Regions from separate parts of the Kurthia sp. YJT4 genome, predicted to be linked through region 3. Evidence: riboswitches for the same ligand, from Rfam matches in the RefSeq annotation. Region 3 holds a riboswitch; each other region holds the start of a gene.
The links. A riboswitch is a leader RNA that binds a small molecule or an ion and turns the genes downstream of it on or off. The one in region 3 is predicted to bind S-adenosylmethionine.

Region 1 (6,171 bases), 1.4 Mb from region 3:
TAGAAGGCTTCAATACTTTGACCAGCAAGTGTTGTTCCCATCGGTTCAATCGTACCTGAAATCATAATTGGAATTTCTTTACCGAGTTCTTCAAAAGCTTGCTTAACACCAAGTGTACCTGCTTTTACATTCAACATATCTTGTGATGTTTCAAGGAGTAGTACATCTGCGCCGCCTTCAATCAAAGCTTTCGCCTGTACATAGAAGTCATGCTTTAACGCGTCAAATGTAATACCACCTGTTACAGATAATGTCTTCGTCGTTGGGCCCATCGCACCTGCAACAAAACGTGGCCACTCAGGTGTCGATAATTCCTCTGCTACTTCTTTGGCAATTTCGACAGCACGTTTATTAATTTCAACTGCTTGATGACCTAAATCATATTCATTTAATACGAGTGGTGTACCACCAAATGTATTCGTTGAGACAATATCCGCTCCTGCTTCAAAATAAGCACGATGAATTCCTGCAATAACATCCGGTCGTGTTAAATTCAAGTTCTCGTTACAACCATCATATTCATCGCCCCCAAAGTCATCTGGCGTTAAATTCGCATTTTGTAACATGGTACCCATCGCACCATCTAATACGAGAATATGATCTTTAATTCTTTCTTCAATGAGATGTTTCGACAATGTGACTTCCTCCCTTAACCTTTTCATCTAATTCCTTAATGTAGTGAATTAATTCAACAGACATATCGTAGCGCATGAACGGTGTAATCAGATAAATACCGTTAAAGAGTGATGCAGCTGTGTCAATTAATTCTTTCGCAATTTGGACACCCTCTGCCTGTGCGCGTTCTTTATCGCCATCTGCTGCTTTCATACGTTCAAGTACTTCATCTGACAACTTAATGCCTGGCACTTCATGGTGTAAAAACTCAGAATTTCGTAAACTTGTTAGTGGCATGATTCCGATGTAAATCGGTGTATCTAAATGTTTTGTTGCTTCATAAATTTCAATAATTTTCTCTTTTGAGTAAACAGGCTGTGTAATGAAATAATCCGCACCTGCTTCAATCTTTTTCTCTAAACGTGGAATGGCACGTTCGACGACACGTACATTCGGATTGAATGCTGCCGCTACAGAGAAGTTTGCCTTTTTACGTAGTGGTTTTCCCGAGAAAGAAATACCTTCGTTTAATTTTTTAATTAATTGTAGTAATTCAATGCTCGATACATCATAGACGCTTGTAGCACCTGGGAAATCCCCTACCTTTGTTGGATCACCTGTCACAGCTAAAATATCGTGAATACCTAATGCATCTAAGCCCATCAAATGAGATTGTAGCCCGATTAAATTACGGTCACGACATGTAATATGTGCTAATGCTCGTACATTCTTTTCATATTTTAAAATCGATCCCATCGCCACATTCGATACACGCGGTGAAGCAAGTGAATTATCTGCCATTGTGACAATATCGGCGCCCGCTTTTTGTAAAATCGCTGCTCCCTCTAAAAACTTTTCCGTTTCTAAATGGCGCGGTGTATCAAGTTCAACGATAATGGAACGCCCTTTTTTTACTTTCTCGTGAAGTGGTTCAAATTTAGACACATTAGCTTCACGAATCACTTCTTCTTTAGTTGTGATAACTTCTTTATTTTCCATTGGTAAAACATCTGATAAATGTTTCTTCACTTCGTGAATATGTTCAGGTGTTGTTCCACAGCATCCACCAATTAAGCGAACCCCTTCATCACGTAATTCAACTGCAGCGCGCCCAAAATATTCTGCTTCTGATTCATATACCACTTTTCCTTCTTCTACATCGAGTAGACTTGCATTCGGATACGCAGATAAGAACGAGTTCTTTGGTAGCTCAACATTTTCAAGCGCCTTCACTGTATGGTACGGGCCTAACCGACAGTTCACACCGACAACATCAGCTCCAGCTCTTTCTAAATGTTGCAGTGCATCATTCAACTTCATTCCATTTAATAAAACCCCTGGGTCATGCATCGAAACTTGCGCTACAATCGGTCCATCTGAGAATATGCGAATTGTTTTCACTAATGTTTCAAGCTCTTCTAAGTCGTAAAATGTTTCGAGTAGTAAACCATCTACACCTGCATCAAGTAATACTTTTGCTTGTAAAACAAGTGATTCAATAATCTCATCTAGTGAATGTTCATCCTTACGAATACCTCGAATTCCACCAATTGTTCCAAGTACGTACTCGCCATTCTTTGCAGCTCTTTTCGCTACCTCTACACCCGCACGATTCAGTGCTTCATATTCATCTTGAATACCGTAGCGAGCTAACTTAATCGTATTCGCTGTGTACGTATTCGTCTGAATGACATCAGCGCCCGCTTCAATATATAGTTTATGAATATTCTCAATTACTTCCGGCTTTCGAACATTCAGTTCTTCATAACAAAAATCAATCCCATATGAATAGAGCAGTGTCCCCATTGCGCCATCTGCTGTTAATACCTTTGTCTTTAAATCTTCTAGTAACCCCATACACTCCCCATCCTTCCTTCATTTCAAAAAAGCTATAAAAAAACCTTCTTACATTGCATAAGAAGGTTTGAACTGACACTTGAAAATAAGCCTTCTTATCTTTTAAGAACCATACGTCCTTCTGGAATTAGCACCTGACCATCTAAATGGCTGGTTGCTGAAGCGTCGTCGGGCCAGTCCCTCGGCTTCTCTTGATAAGAAATTATTGAATTTTTAAAATATTAAAAGAATCATACCTCTTAAATAGAGTACCGTCAATAGCTTCTACCACTTTCAGCTAAATATTGTACGAAAAAGCGCTTACTTTATCACAATATTTCGTAAATTCAGTAATAGGTATTAAAAAAAAGCGTATGAGGTTTTTTCACATCTCATACGCTTCATATTTTATTTTTTTATCGTAAATGCATCGCCAGCATTTGAATCAAAGTCACGCGCATTGACATACTCACCTTGTACAATTAATCGTTTCGAACCATCATAATTACATGTAACGAGCGTCAGTAGTCTTTTTTTAGCTTGATTTTCGATAACTTGAACGTCAGTTGCTTCTGTAATAAAGATTTTTGTAATTTTATACGTATACACACGCTTATAGTCCGTTGTGTACATAAGCATTCCTTTTTTTGCTTTCGTTAAAGGGCTAAATAATGTTTTATCATTATTCATATTATGACCTGCTAATGCATAATTACCTTGCCCCATCTTCATATCCTTCTTTAATGTACCTGCGCCAATTGCTAGATTTGTATTTGAAATTCCGTATAAAATAGGCAATTGTAAAGATACATCGGGAACACTTAATGCACCAATTGAATGTACATCACCTTGATTCATTTGTGCCTTTAATACATCTTGTAAGCTAATATTTTCCACATTACCAAAATCAAAGCTTACGTCATCCGCATTTTGTGCTTTTTGTTCATCAAACTGCTCAATTGCTTGATTACTCATATGTGACACGATGAACCCCATAATTTGTTTATTGAAAATTAGTGCAACACCTAAAACAAACAAAACAATGCCAATCGTTAAACTTAATTTCCTGTTCATTATGGAATCCTCCTTTCACACTTTATACGAATTCTCGTTGTCTTTGAATAAATTGATTCATAACTCGCGTAGCCACTTCTTCACCATTTTGAATACATAAACCAATCCCCACACCATAATACGAACAACCAGCTAAATGTACATGTGGATGATATTTCACCATTTGTTTTTCAATACGTTCAACTGCTTGTTTATGTTGTAAATTATAAATTGGCATCGCATCAAACCATTTTTTTACATCAATCCATGTTGGTTCATCTATTATTTTTAAGCTTTTTTCGATGTCTTGACGTGCTATTTGTGCTAATTCATCATTTGTCATCTGACAAAATTCTTCAAAACGAGGATTATTCTTTTTATAAAACATACGGATAAGTAACTTATCGTCTTTAGAAGTATGACGCCATTTGCGACTTGTCCATGTACATGCATTACAATCTACATCATTACCTGATGATACAATATATCCTGTACCATCTGCTGGTAGCACATCATTCGGTAAATCATAAGCCAAGTAAACTGTAATAATAGAACCCGTTTGTAGTTCTTCAAAATCACGTTGGAAAGGCTCTTCCTTCAATAGTTTTTGTGCGACTTGGTGCGGTACAGCTAATACGACTTCATCTGCATCTAACCATTCACCCGTATCTATTTGAATCTTATACCCATTCGTGTCTTGTTTTAACAATTCCACCGATGTATTTTTTAAAATCGTCGCGTTCTCTAGTGTTTCTTCGATTCGTTCAAATAATTCTACTAGGCCATTTTTAAACGAGATGAATTTCTTTTTGGCATTCTCTTGGTAGAACGCTTTATTTGCTTCAAATCCACGCATGATACTTCCAAATTCATTTTTATATTCAAATAAATAGGGTAAAGTAGAAGCAATTGTTAATTTATTCAAATCACCTGAATAGACACCAGATAAAACAGGTGCGACTTGTTTTTGAACAATTTCTTCACCTAAATAATATGTTAAAAATTCTCCGACCGAATGATTTGTTGTAAAAGGGAGTTCGGTTTTTTCTAAGTCTTGTAAAACAGCTTTTTTTCCTTCTTCTGAAATAAGCGTACTTTTATTTAATGCTTGTTCATTCATAGGAATTCCAAACACGCTATCTTCTGGAATTGCATGTAACTGATTTTCCGTTAAAATATATGAAACGCCTGTGTCATTATAAACAACTCGATCTTCTAATTGTAATTCTTCGATTAATTTTCGAACACTCGCATGGCGCGACACGATGGAATCTGCACCAACTTCCATTAAGTAACCATCACGTTGTTTTGTGACCATCTTACCACCGATTTGTGCGTCTTTTTCAATCAATGTCAAAGCGAGGTCCAACCCTTGTTCTTTGGCTTGTTTTTGCAAGTAATGCATCGTACTCATTCCGGTAATACCGCCACCAATTACGACTACTTTTCTCAACATCTGTCATCTCCGTTCATTCATGTTCTTCCTTAGTATAAATCAAATTGACTCGGAACCACATTGTTTTATCTTACAAACTCTTGAACACTTTTCAAATACGCAAGCGTTTAATTTAGCTTTTTGTTCCATTTACGGTAACCTTAAATTAATCCTATTTTGAAAGGGTCTTGCTATGAATTTATTAATGATTACACTCTTTTTATTAATCGGTTTACTAGCGTCTAATATTATTAGCCACTATGTAAAATTTTTACCGACTGCTTTAATTCAAATTGGTCTCGGTGTTATTTTAGCACTTTTCGTTCCAAGCTTAGACTTAGAACTCGATACCGAATGGTTTTTATTACTTTTTGTTGCGCCGTTATTATACAATGATGGACGCTATTTTCCACGCAAAGAATTATGGAGTATGAGACTACCTATTTTAGGGAATGCCATCGTACTGGTACTCATCACAACAATCGGCGGTGGGTATTTTATTCACTGGCTTGTGCCAACAATTCCACTCCCTGCTGCCTTTGCACTTGCTGCCATCCTATCTCCTACTGATCCTGTTGCAGTAAATGGCATTGCAAAACGTATTCGAATACCTGAAAAGATTTTAAGTGTTGTACGCGGGGAATCACTTATCAATGACGCTTCAGGGTTAGTAGCTTTTAAATATGCAGTTGCTGCAGCTGTATCAGGGTATTTTTCATTCCAAAGTGCCATTTTAAATTTCTCTTATACGTTTTTAGCAGGAGGGATTTTAGGTTTAGTTCTTGGATTTGTTCTAATTGAATTACGATTTGCTTTTAGACGTGCTGGCATACGAGATGCTGTTTTCCACACACTTTATCAAATTTTAACGCCCTTTATCATTTATCTCATTGTGGAAAATATTTTTCATGCTTCTGGCGTTATCGCCGTTGTCATTGCGGGGATTATTCAAGCTATTTTCAAAGAACAAACCGAAACTGTCCTTGCAGAAGAACAAGTGCTAACAGAGAGTGCTTGGGAAATCGTTTTATTCGTTTTAAATGGCGTTGTTTTCTTATTACTTGGTTTAAATATTCCATTATCTATGGAGCAATCGATTTTAGATACACAAATCGATAATTGGATTTTAATTCTTTATGCATCTGCAATTGGTGCAATCATTCTTCTTATACGCTTCGTTTGGTCACATTTATTTGCACTGTGGCAATTCAAGCGAAAAAGAGATGAAAAAC
Region 2 (6,171 bases), 1.0 Mb from region 3:
TGTTCTAACTAAGATTCAACTCTCTAAAGTAAAAGCAAATACACTCATTTCACCTGAAGATCAAATTTATCAAATTACTTCAAATGATTCTTCCGCGCTACTTTCTTTAGTAGAATCAATGTCTGTAAAAAAAGCAAAAATCAAAGACCCTAAAAACTACACAAGTATTTCATTCTCAGGTGCTAGTGGCTCTTTTCAACTTTTCATTTATGAAAATAACTACATAACAATCCCAACACAAGATACTGATACAGTTTATGAGATTATCGAGCCAAAACTAGCGAAAAGACTACTCGATGTAACGAACAAAATACAAGAAAATAAACAAAATCGAATCTCTAAGTAGCGCGTTATGACCATATGCGATTCAATTGTTGGCTATAAAATCGAATCGCTTTTTCATAACTTTTTATTTCTTCATCATTCGTTGTCTCTACTAAACTTGTTAATAAGCGATTCATTGCTTCTTCATGGCGTTCTAAATTATATAAAGTCATCGCATGGAATACATGAATTGCTTGATTTCGTGGAAATAACTGTAATCCTTTTAAAAAAGTATGATGTGATTTTTCATATTCCCCGAGTGTACGATACGTACTACCTAGACCGATGTAAGCACCTTGTAAATCTTCCTCGGGTAATCCAAGTGCAATCGCTTTTTCATAAAAAGGAACTGCTGCTATTTCTTGTCCCAGAACATCAAAACTCCATGCACACTGGTATTGAATGATTGCATCTGCTGGGTATTCATCAGCTAATTTTTGCAAAATCTGATTTGACTCCTCTTTCTGTCCTAACTTCCTTAGTTCAATCGCCTTTAAAAGCTTTGCTTCTTTCATGTTCATATCTCCCTCTTTCAAAAGAAAAAGCTAGGACGTATCAGCCCTAGCTTCATTTTTTATTTCAATACATCTTGATACAATTCTGGTCTGCGATCATCATAGACTGGAATACGTGTGCGCACTTCATCAACTTTTGAAAAATCAACGTCGACAATCGCTAATTCCTCATCTTCTCCACCAGTCCATAAAATTTCACCCCATGGTTCGATTACCATCGACTGTCCGTTAAAGTTATCTTTATTGCGACTAATGCGATTGACTGCTACCACAAAACATTGATTTTCAATTGCACGTGCTTGTAATAATGTTTTCCAATGATCAATTCGTGCAGTTGGCCACTGCGCTGAAACGAATAATACTTTTGCGCCGTTTAATGCGTGTAGACGTAACCATTCTGGAAAACGAATATCGTAGCAAATCACACCTGCCGCATCTAAATCACCCAGTTTGAAATTATTTTGTGTGTTACCAGAAGATAAATGCAAGTGTTCATCCATCAAGCGGAATAAGTGTGCTTTATCGTATTCGCCTACTAGCTCACCCTCATTATTGTAGACGAGCATCGTATTATAGAATTTGTCGCCCTTTTTCGTTGCGACTGAACCGCCCACAATATGAACATGCAATTCTTTTGCTAATTGTGATAAAAAGGCTTTTGTTCTTTCTCCGTCAACATCCGCAAGACCTTCAAGTTTTTCAAGTGCGTAACTCGTATTCCACATCTCTGGTAGAATGACAATTTCCGCCCCTTTATTTGCAGCTTCTCGAATTAATTCTTCCACACGAGAAAAATTTTTTTCAACATCGCCAAAAGCAACTTGTAGCTGAATACAACCTAATTTCATCTCTCCACCACCTAGACTTTTTTTCTGAAAAGTATTATGATTCACGATAAAACTTCTACTATTCAGAATATTTCTTTCTCTATCATAACAAAAAAGCCAAAGGAGGCAACCAAATGCCTTATTCTGATTTACTCAAAAAATTACCTGAACAATTTTTCGCGAAACTCGCAAAACGTGTAGCCGAAAAAGTTGCAGAAGGTCACGATATTATTAATTTAGGTCAGGGAAATCCAGACCGCCCGACACCTCCTCATATCGTCAAGGCGATGCAAGAGGCAACAGCCGATGTCGCGAATCATAAATATTCACCGTTTCGTGGAATTGATGAATTAAAAGAGGCGATTGTGACATTTTATAAACGTGAATATGATGTAACACTCGATGCTGAAACAGAAGTCGCTGTGCTATTCGGTGCGAAAGCTGGTCTAGTAGAACTGCCGATGACACTCTTAAATGCTGGCGATACCATGTTACTTCCTGACCCTGGCTATCCCGACTATTTATCAGGTGTCGCACTTAGTCATGTAAACTTTGAAACGATGCCACTTCTTGCTGAAAATCAGTTTTTACCTGATTATGCGGAAATTGCACCTGATATTTTAGAACGTGCAAAATTGATGTATTTGAATTACCCGAATAATCCTACAGGTGCTACAGCGACACCTGCATTTTTTGAAGAAACGGTACAGCTTGCAAAACAACATGACTTCGTTGTTATGCATGACTTCGCTTATGGAGCGCTTGGTTTTGATGATGTAAAACCACCTAGCTTTTTACAAACAGAAGGTGCAAAAGAGATCGGTGTTGAATTTTATACCTTATCGAAAACGTATAATATGGCAGGATGGCGTGTTGGCTTTGCTGTTGGCAATAAAGAAGTGATTGCAGGACTTAATTTGCTACAAGATCACCTTTATTGCAGCATTTTCCCAGCGATTCAAGTTGCCGCAGCACATGCATTAACAGGTCCACAAGATTGTGTAGAAGAACAATTAACTGTATATGAAGCTCGTCGTGAAGCATTGATTCAAGCATGTTCAAAGGTTGGATGGTCTGTCACTGCACCTGCGGGTAGCTTTTTTGCTTGGTTAAAAGTGCCTGAGGGTTATACGAGTGAAACTTTTGCAGATCTTCTCTTAGAGAACGCTTCTGTTGCAGTTGCAGCAGGTAATGGATTCGGTCTACATGGTGAGGGTTACGTTCGCGTTGGTTTACTCGTATCGCCTGAACGATTAGTTGAAGCTGTAGAACGTATTGCACATCTACCTGAATTTTCGACTGTTTTTCGCTCGAAAGTGCATTAATTTTGTTTTCTCAAGAAAATAATGTTTGACTTTACTGAAAATTAACTATAGATTGAATATATCAAATAGTTATATAAAAATATAAAATCTCTTATCAAGAGTAGCTGAGGGACTGGCCCTATGAAGCTCGGCAACCTTCCAATACATCGGTATTGTGAAAGGTGCTAATTCCAGCAAGATGACAAAATCTTGATAGATAAGAGAGGTAAAACCAACACTTTCACCTCTCTTTTTGTTAAGAGAGGTTTTTTTATATGCTACATACAAAAAGGAGCGTTTTATTTATGAAAAAAGCAACAGGAATCGTATTATCACTTGTATTATCAGCATCAGTATTAGCAGCATGTGGGAAGAAAACAGAAGATAGCCAAGCAGCAGCCGAAGATAACAAATTAGTATTAGGTGTAACGGGCGGACCACACGAAGAAATCGCAAAAAAAGCAGCGGAAGTAGCGAAAAAAGATGGTTTAGATGTTGAGATTAAAGCATTCTCTGATTATGTATTACCGAATACTTCTCTTGTAGAAGGCGACTTGGATGCAAACAGTTTCCAAACACTAACTTTCTTAGCGAACTTCAATAAAGAGAAAAATGAAAACCTTGTATCAGTTGGTACAACAATTTTAACGCCAATGGGTCTATATTCGAAAAAGGTGAAGAAATTAGAAGATTTAAAAGCGGGTTCAACAATCGCAATTCCAAATGATGCGGCGAATGGTGATCGTGCCTTACAAGTACTAGCAAGCAAAAAAGTTATTTCTCTAAAAGATACTGGCGATAAATTGGCAACACCGAAAGATATTGCAGAAAACAAAAATAAATTTAAATTTGTAGAACTAGAAGCTTCACAATTACCACGTCAATTAGACGAAGTAGATGCAGCAATGATTAATACGAACTTCGTTTTAGAAGCAGGCATTGATCCAAAAACAGCGCTACTACGTGAAAATACAGATTCACCACATATCAACGCAATTGTTGTAGAAGAATCACATAAAAATGACGCAGATGTAAAAAAATTCGTTAAAGCTTATCACTCAGAGACAGTGAAAAAATTCATTGAAGATGAATTTGACGGTGCAGTAATCCCTGTATTCGATAAGTAAACGGTTAGATTGAAAAGGAGGAGTCATCTATGATTGAGCTGAAAAATATTGAGAAAAATTTCGTTTCAAATAAAAAAGTCGTAACTGCTGTAAGAGATGTCAATCTTACAGTACCTGCTGGAGAAATTCATGGTGTTATTGGCTATAGTGGTGCTGGTAAAAGTACATTAATTCGTTGTGTGAATCTACTTGAACAACCATCAAAAGGACAAGTTCTAATCGATGGGAAAGATTTAACGAAGTTATCGGCATCTGGTTTGCGTAAAGTACGCAGTAAAGTCGGTATGATTTTCCAACACTTTAACTTATTAAAAACAGTCACAGTGTATGAAAATATCGCGATTCCATTAAAGCTAGCGGGTGTACCGAAAAAAGAATTAGATGCACGTGTACAAAAATACCTACAAATTGTTGGTTTAGAAGACCGCGCAACGAACTATCCTGCTCAACTTTCTGGCGGGCAGAAACAACGTGTCGCGATTGCACGCGCCCTATCACTTGAACCGACTATTTTATTAAGCGATGAAGCGACTTCAGCACTTGACCCAGAAACGACGGATTCAATTTTAGATTTACTCCTAAAAATCAATCGTGAGCTTGGCATTACGATTTTATTAATTACACATGAAATGAATGTTATTCAAAAAATTTGCGACCATGTCTATGTGATGGAGAACGGTTCAGTTGTGGAACAAGGCTCGACAATTGAATTGTTCACAAATCCACAACATGCGACAACACGTAAATTTTTAAATACAATTTCACAACGTCAATTAAGTGATTCACTTATTGATTCCCTTCATGTAACAGGTGATGTAACACGTCTTACATTCGTTGGTGCAAGCACAGGGCAACCTGCACTTGCTGAGATTAGTAAACGTTTTGCCGTCACACCAAACATTTTAGCTGCAAATATTATCGAACTTAAAAATGGCATTGTCGGTAACATTACAGTGCATTTAGAAGGCGATGATGCAGCACGAGAACAGGCGTTACAATACCTTGAGCAATCAGGAATTCAAGTGGAACAGTTAGGAGGTCTTGTCTATGCGTGAATTTATTGATCAATGGGGCGATATTTTATGGGAAGGTGCGATTCAAACCTTCCAAATGACAAGTATCTCACTCATTATTGCTATCTTAATTGGTATTCCACTCGGTGTAGCAGTTGTGTTAACACGTCCTGGACAACTTCTGGCAAATCGTTTTTTCTATCAAGTTTTAAATATTATCATTAATATTGTACGTTCAATTCCATTTATCATTTTATTATTCTTCATCATTCCATTTACAAAATTCATTGTTGGTACAACGATTGGTGTAGAAGGAATTATCGTACCACTTGTTCTTTATACAGCTCCTTACATTGCACGTCTAATGGAAACAGCTTTATTAGAGGTGGATCATGGTGTCATTGAAGCTTATAAGGCTATGGGTATGAAACGTGGACAAATTATTTGGCACGTATTACTACGTGAAGCACGTCCATCGATTATTTTAGGTTTAACACTTGCGACAGTGAGCTTAATTGGCGCAACAGCTATGGCTGGTCTTGTTGGTGGCGGCGGTTTAGGCGACATCGCTTATCGCTATGGTTTCCAACAATATGAAACACCATTAATGTATGTTGTCGTTATCTTGTTAATCTTACTCGTTCAAGTATTACAAACTATCGGGAATAAATGGTCAGCCCATTTAAAAAGAGATTAGCGCTTCATTTTTACAAAGGGTTCAAAGCCGAAATCAATTGATTTCGGCTTTTTGTATGTTTTGAGACGAAGATAGAAAGTGAAGTTTGGGACATTCGGGTGTCGATTTAGGACATTCGCTGAAGGTGTTGGGTCACTCGCTGCTCGATTTGGGCCATTCAACCGTCCAAACAGGACATTCGAAGGCGAAAATGAGGCACTCGCCCACTCAAACAAAAAAGGCTTCGAAAAATCCGAAGCCTTCATGAATCAATTTATTATTTAATAATGCCTAGCTCTTTTCCTACTTTTTCGTAGATTGCGAGTGCATCATCTAACATTTCTTTTGTATGTGCGGCAGTTGGCATATTACGTACGCGACCTGT
Region 3 (6,171 bases):
CCCACCACAGCGTACATCGTCTCTTACTTTCAACGAACCTTGATGAATTTTTATAAAAGCCATACGTTGATTTTGTTCAATGTGACGAATTTTATAAATCATTCCTTGTAACTCTCCCGATTTATGCTGTGGCTGGAGCAATGTATCTAGCACTTCTAATGCAAAATCGATGCCTTCATCTTTTAATGCTGAGCCATATAAAATCGGTGAAAGCTCTTGTGCCATGAAAGCTTTTGAAAGCCTTTTTTGCCATTCGCTTTCGGATAAACTTTCTTCTAAATAGTCTTCTAAATATTGCTCATCTCGTCCTGCAAATTCTTCTATTCCTGTTGCCCAGTCATGAAATGGTAGTGCATATTCCATTAATTCTTGTTGAATTTCTTCTGTCACTGTTGCTGCATTGGCACTAATTAAATCCATTTTATTAACGAAAAACAGTGTAGGAATACGATATTTTCTTAGTAAACGATAAACTGTTTCTGTATGTCCCTGTACACCGTCTGTTCCATTTAATAGAAGAATTGCCCCATCCAGTGCCATAATCGAACGCTCCATCTCTGCCGCGAAGTCGACATGTCCTGGTGTATCAATCACCGTATAATCATTTTCTCGATATGTAAAAGTGGCCTGTTCCGCAAAAACGGTAATGCCACGCTGTTGTTCAATCTCATGCAAATCTAAATGTGCATTTTGATGATCGACACGCCCAATGGTGCGAATACTTTTCGTATGAAAAAGTAATTGCTCTGAAAAGGTGGTCTTCCCTGCATCTACATGCGCTAAAATGCCAATTGTTTTCTTCATTATCTTTCCTCATTTCTTATCAAAGCGTCTCTACTATGAATTATATCATGTCCAATAATAAAACCATCTTCTTTCGAATATACACGAAAAAAGATGGTTTGCTGTTTATTCCCATTCATACGGTGTTTCTTGGTACACATAGTAATTCAACCAATTGGAGAATAATAGATGCGTGTGTGAACGCCAACGATTCAACGGTTTTTTCGTTGGATCGTCGTTCGGGAAATAGTGTTTTGGTACTTGCGGTTCGATGCCCTTTGCAACATCACGGTCATATTCTTGCTTTAATGTATCTGCATCATATTCTAAATGACCTGTAATCATAATTTGTTTTTCATCACGCGATACGATAATAAATGCCCCTGCTTCGTCTGATTCAGACACGAGTTCTAAATCAGGATGGTTTAAAATAGCCTCTCTTGAAACAGAGGTATTACGTGAATGTGGTGCTGTATATACATCATTAAATCCGCGAATTAACTTAACGGTACTATCATGCACGATGTGATCGAACACACCCGAACATTTTGACGGTAATGTATATTTTCCAATACCATAATGATAGTAGAGTGCCGCTTGTGCGCCCCAACAAATATTCAAAACAGACGTGACATTTGTTTTCGTCCATTCCATAATCTCGACCATCTCATCCCAAAAATCAACTTCATGGAATTCAAATAATTCAATTGGCGCTCCTGTAATAATCATACCGTCAAATTTACGGTGTTTTACATGTTCAAACGTCGTATAAAATGACTCTAAATGATTTTTACTAACATTTTTTGATTCATGTGTCGCCGTATTTAAAAACGTAACATTTACTTGAAGTGGTGTATTTCCTAAAAGACGAAGTAATTGTAACTCGGTCTTTTCTTTTTCAGGCATTAAGTTAAAAATTAAAATATTTAACGGACGAATGTTCTGGCTTGTCGAACGCACTTCGTCCATAATGAAAATCTTTTCCTCTTTTAAAATTTCAGTTGCTGGTAGCCCACTTGGTATATTGATTGGCATGATGAAACTCCCCCTTTAAATATAAAAAAACCTCACTCTTTGATAAGAATGAGGTTACACATATGTATCCGACTCTTATCTATCAGAAGCATAATGGAGCTTCTGTAGGAATTAGCACCTTTCTGTTTTAAACAGAGGTTGCTGAAGCGTCATCGGGCCATTCCCTCGGCTTCTCTTGATAAGACAATATTGAATTATTAACTATCATAGCAGAACCATACTTTAATAGCAAACATTTCTGATAATTCAATAAAATCTCTCGTTAAAAAACGTAAATAGTGTTTTTAGCCAAATACAATATGGTAAAATAAAGAAGAAATAAGCGAATTAAAGGAGTGACACAACATGATGACGATGCATCGTTCAACATTAATGAATCAATTTCCGAAAGCCATTTTCGGTAGTTTAAAAGCTGCTGCAAAAAAGAAAGCGGCAACAGGCACAAAAATTATTGATTTAAGTTTGGGAAGTCCTGACTTACCACCTGCTCAAATTGTGCGAGAAGAATTAGCAAAACAAGCTGAAAAGGCTGATAGTTATGGCTATACGCTCGGTGGAACGGAGCGATTTCATGAAGCAGTTGCCAACTATTATCAACGTCGTAGTGGCGTGGAATTAGATCCACAAACAGAGATCATTCAAACGATGGGTTCTCAGGAAGGACTTGTGCACTTACCGCTCGCATTTTGTGATCCAGGAGATATCGTCTTAACAACGGACCCTGCCTATGTAGCTTATGCAGCAGGCATTCATCTCGCAAAATGTGAAGCGTATGCGATGCCATTAACAGCTGAACATCAGTTTTTACCTGATTTTGATGCCATTCCAGAAGATATTTGTGCACGTGCGAAAATGCTCATTTTAAATCTTCCAGGGAATCCCGTTCCAGCAATGCCTTCTGTCGCATTCTTTGAAAAGGCGATTGCTTTTGCGAAAAAACATAACTTAATCGTCATTCACGATGCCGCCTACTCAGAATTCTATTTTGAAGGTACAAAGCCGCTTAGCTTTTTGGAAGTACCAGGTGCAAAAGAAGTGGGTGTCGAGATTAATTCACTTTCTAAGAGCTTTAGTCTTGCAGGCGCTCGTATTGCGTATATCGTTGGAAACGCTTCCGTCATTGAAACATTGGGCGAACTCAAATCACACCTTGATTATGGTACATTCCGTCCAATTCAAGATGCGGCATGTGTTGCACTCGACAATGCGGAATCAATTACAGATGAATTGCGTACCATTTTTTCGACAAGACATCGTGTACTATCAGAAGGTCTTGAAGCAATTGGTTGGGAACTCGCACCATCTGCTGGTGGTATGTTCGTTTATGCGAAGTATCCGCAACAACAGATGGATGACAAAGAATTTGTCTATCATGTTATTGAACAAACAGGCGTTGTACTTGTACCCGGTTCGATCTTCGGTGCATCGGGCAGAAACCATGTACGCATCGCACTCGTTCAAGATGAAAAACTATTACAAGAAGCTGTTTCAAGACTCGCAACTTTATAAACAGAAAAAGTCTGAATCCCATCATCAATAAGGATTCAGACTTTTTATTATTCAAGAGGTGTTTCAGGTTCTGGTTGTAACAGGTCAACAGGTGCTTTTTTACGTTGTGTAAAGTAATACATAAGCATGACTGCCGCTACAATGACTGCTGTAAAGAGAATTTGAGAGCGCATACTTGGAATGAAGAACATCGCTACAGCAAGTCCTCCTACCATAATCATCGTGCCAATCGTTAAATACGGGAATAACCACATGCGTAATACAAGTTCATGTTCTGTCCCCTCTTTAATCGCACGACGACGCATAACAAGTTGAGAAGCTGCAATGATGAAATACATAATTAATGTAATCGCTGAACATGAATTGACTAAGAACATGAAGACTGCTTCTGGTGATACATAATTCATAATTACGGCAATATACGAGAAGAATGTACTCGCTAAAATGGCATAAACAGGTGCGCCGCGCTTATTCAACTTTAAGAAAATTTTCGGTGCTTGTCCTTCTTCTGCTAAAGCAAAAGACATACGAGATGTTGCATACAGTGCTGAATTCAGACAAGATAATACAGCAGTTAAAACGACAAAGTTCATAATTTGCGCTGCTGCTGGAATACCGACATAGTCTAGTACTGCAACGTAAGGACTTGTTAAAATACTCGATGAATCCCATGGAAGCAATGTCACAACGACGGTAATCGAACCGACGAAGAAGACAAGAACACGCCAGATGATTGAATTCGTCGCTTTTTGTACGGCATTCACCGGTTCAGCAGATTCTCCTGCTGCAATCGCCACAATTTCAGTACCCATGAATGAGAAGATGACAATGACAACACCCATCATGACTGCGCCAAAACCATTCGGTAAGAACCCACCCTGTCCTACTAAGTTCGTAAAGCCAACTGATGAAAAGCCTGGTACGATGCCAAAAATAATAAATGCACCGATTGCTAAGAATGCAATAATACTAACTACTTTAATTAATGAGAACCAGTACTCGAATTCACCAAAAGCCTTAACCGATACTAAATTTGTAACAGTTAATGTTAAAGTTAAGATTAAACTTAATAACCAAAGCGGAACCCCATCATACCAATATTGAATGATGGCGGCGGCTGCAGTTGCTTCTAGCGCAATCGCAATTACCCAGAAGAACCAATAAAGCCAACCGACTAAAAATCCTGCCCATTTTCCAAGCGCCTGACTTGCATAAATCGCAAATGAGCCACTGGATGGGTTTTTAGCTGCCATCTCCCCTAACATACGCATCACGAGGACAACAATGGTACCTGCAATCACATACGATAAGATGGCGCCGGGTCCAGCTAAGTGAATAACTGAACCACTCCCCATAAAGAGTCCCGCACCAATAACACCAGCGATGGCAATCATCGTCATATGTCTCTTTTTTAACCCCTTTTGTAACGATTGACCTTCATTCATCTACAACACCCCTTTATGCTTTGCTATTTATCCCAAATGGCTTTCACAACGGTATCGACAATCGTTTGTAAATCTTCATCACTTGTATTAAGTGGTGGTGATAATGTCAGGACATTATTATATCCTGCAACAGTTGCACCGTTCTTTCCAATGATGACGCCTTGTTGTTTACACGCTGCGATGATGTCATTCACAACCTGAACGGCTACAGGTTGTTTTGTCTCTTTATTTTCTACTAACTCAATACCAATTAATAAACCTTTTCCACGTACACTGCCAACAAGTGCATGATTTTCAAGCTGTTCTTGAAGTGTTTGTAAGATTTCTGCTCCCTTAATAGCTGAGCGTTCAAATAGTTGTTCTTGCTCCATTAGCTCAATGTTTTTAAGCGCTGCTGCACAACTCGCTGTTGCACCGCCAAATGTATTGACATGTCGTAAATAATCATACATCTCACTACCATTGAATGCTTCATAGATTTCTCGCTTCACAGCAGTTGCAGATAGCGGTAAGTACCCACTTGTAATCCCTTTTGCCATTGTTACAATATCTGGTTTTACACCGTAATGCTGATGACCGAATGGCTTTCCTGTACGTCCAAAACCACAAATTACTTCATCAACAATGAGTAGTGCATCATGTTTTTCACATACTTCTTTTATACCGCGCATGTACTGTTCATTCGGTACAATGACTCCGCCACCTGTAATAATTGGCTCCATAATCATAGCTGCAATCGTCTGACCCATCTCCCATGTCATGACATGATCGACTGCTTGAACAGAAGGAAGTGCAGTCGGTTCAGATGCTTTTTCTGGTTGACGGTACTCATCAGGCGGTGCAACATGTAAAAAACCCGGCGCAAGCGGTTCGTATTTGTATTTGCGTTCTGCTTGACCTGTTGCTGCTAAAGAGCCCATCGAATTTCCATGATATGCACGATAGCGCGACACAATTTTATACTTAGATGCTTTTCCTTGTTGCGCATAATATTGGCGTGCAATTTTGAAAGCGACTTCATTTGCTTCCGAACCACTATTTGAGAAGAATACTACATAGCCACCACCTAATAATTCATTTACTTTCTCTGCGAGTTGAATCGCCGGTGGATGTGATTGCGATAATGGCGCATAAGCATTTTTCACCATCTGATCGTAAGCAGCTTTTGCGATTTCTTCACGCCCATAACCAACATTTACACACCATAATCCCGCCATCGCATCGATATATTCATGACCATCTGAGTCTTGAATACGTGCACCATGTGCTTTTTCTACAATCATTGTTGCTTGTGGATTATACGGTTTCATCCCATGCCAAAGATATTGCTCATCTACTGCTTGTGCGTTCATTTCTGTTTGTGTTTTAGACACATCAACCACTCCTTCTCATTCATGTT

Region 1: another riboswitch for S-adenosylmethionine. It lies ahead of QN089_RS13180 (bifunctional homocysteine S-methyltransferase/methylenetetrahydrofolate reductase); the one in region 3 lies ahead of metA (homoserine O-acetyltransferase MetA).
Region 2: another riboswitch for S-adenosylmethionine. It lies ahead of QN089_RS01405 (MetQ/NlpA family ABC transporter substrate-binding protein); the one in region 3 lies ahead of metA (homoserine O-acetyltransferase MetA).

What each region holds. Positions count from the first base shown of each region.
Region 1 covers NZ_CP126689.1:2,656,628-2,662,798, forward strand. Annotated here, with positions in the region: gene metH (methionine synthase) at 1-635, opposite strand, end outside; gene QN089_RS13180 (bifunctional homocysteine S-methyltransferase/methylenetetrahydrofolate reductase) at 616-2,472, opposite strand; SAM riboswitch class I at 2,565-2,673, opposite strand; gene QN089_RS13185 (class A sortase) at 2,860-3,525, opposite strand; gene hemG (protoporphyrinogen oxidase) at 3,548-4,960, opposite strand; gene QN089_RS13195 (Na+/H+ antiporter) at 5,133-6,171, shown strand, end outside.
Region 2 covers NZ_CP126689.1:276,331-282,501, reverse strand. Annotated here, with positions in the region: gene QN089_RS01425 (hypothetical protein) at 1-346, shown strand, start outside; gene QN089_RS01420 (tetratricopeptide repeat protein) at 351-839, opposite strand; gene QN089_RS01415 (carbon-nitrogen family hydrolase) at 899-1,687, opposite strand; gene QN089_RS01410 (pyridoxal phosphate-dependent aminotransferase) at 1,801-2,991, shown strand; SAM riboswitch class I at 3,080-3,194, shown strand; gene QN089_RS01405 (MetQ/NlpA family ABC transporter substrate-binding protein) at 3,276-4,097, shown strand; gene QN089_RS01400 (methionine ABC transporter ATP-binding protein) at 4,127-5,152, shown strand; gene QN089_RS01395 (methionine ABC transporter permease) at 5,139-5,807, shown strand; gene QN089_RS01390 (glycine C-acetyltransferase) at 6,064-6,171, opposite strand, start outside.
Region 3 covers NZ_CP126689.1:1,301,824-1,307,994, reverse strand. Annotated here, with positions in the region: gene QN089_RS06350 (elongation factor G) at 1-804, opposite strand, end outside; gene metA (homoserine O-acetyltransferase MetA) at 910-1,818, opposite strand; SAM riboswitch class I at 1,891-2,003, opposite strand; gene QN089_RS06340 (aminotransferase class I/II-fold pyridoxal phosphate-dependent enzyme) at 2,167-3,327, shown strand; gene QN089_RS06335 (amino acid permease) at 3,375-4,772, opposite strand; gene QN089_RS06330 (aspartate aminotransferase family protein) at 4,796-6,145, opposite strand.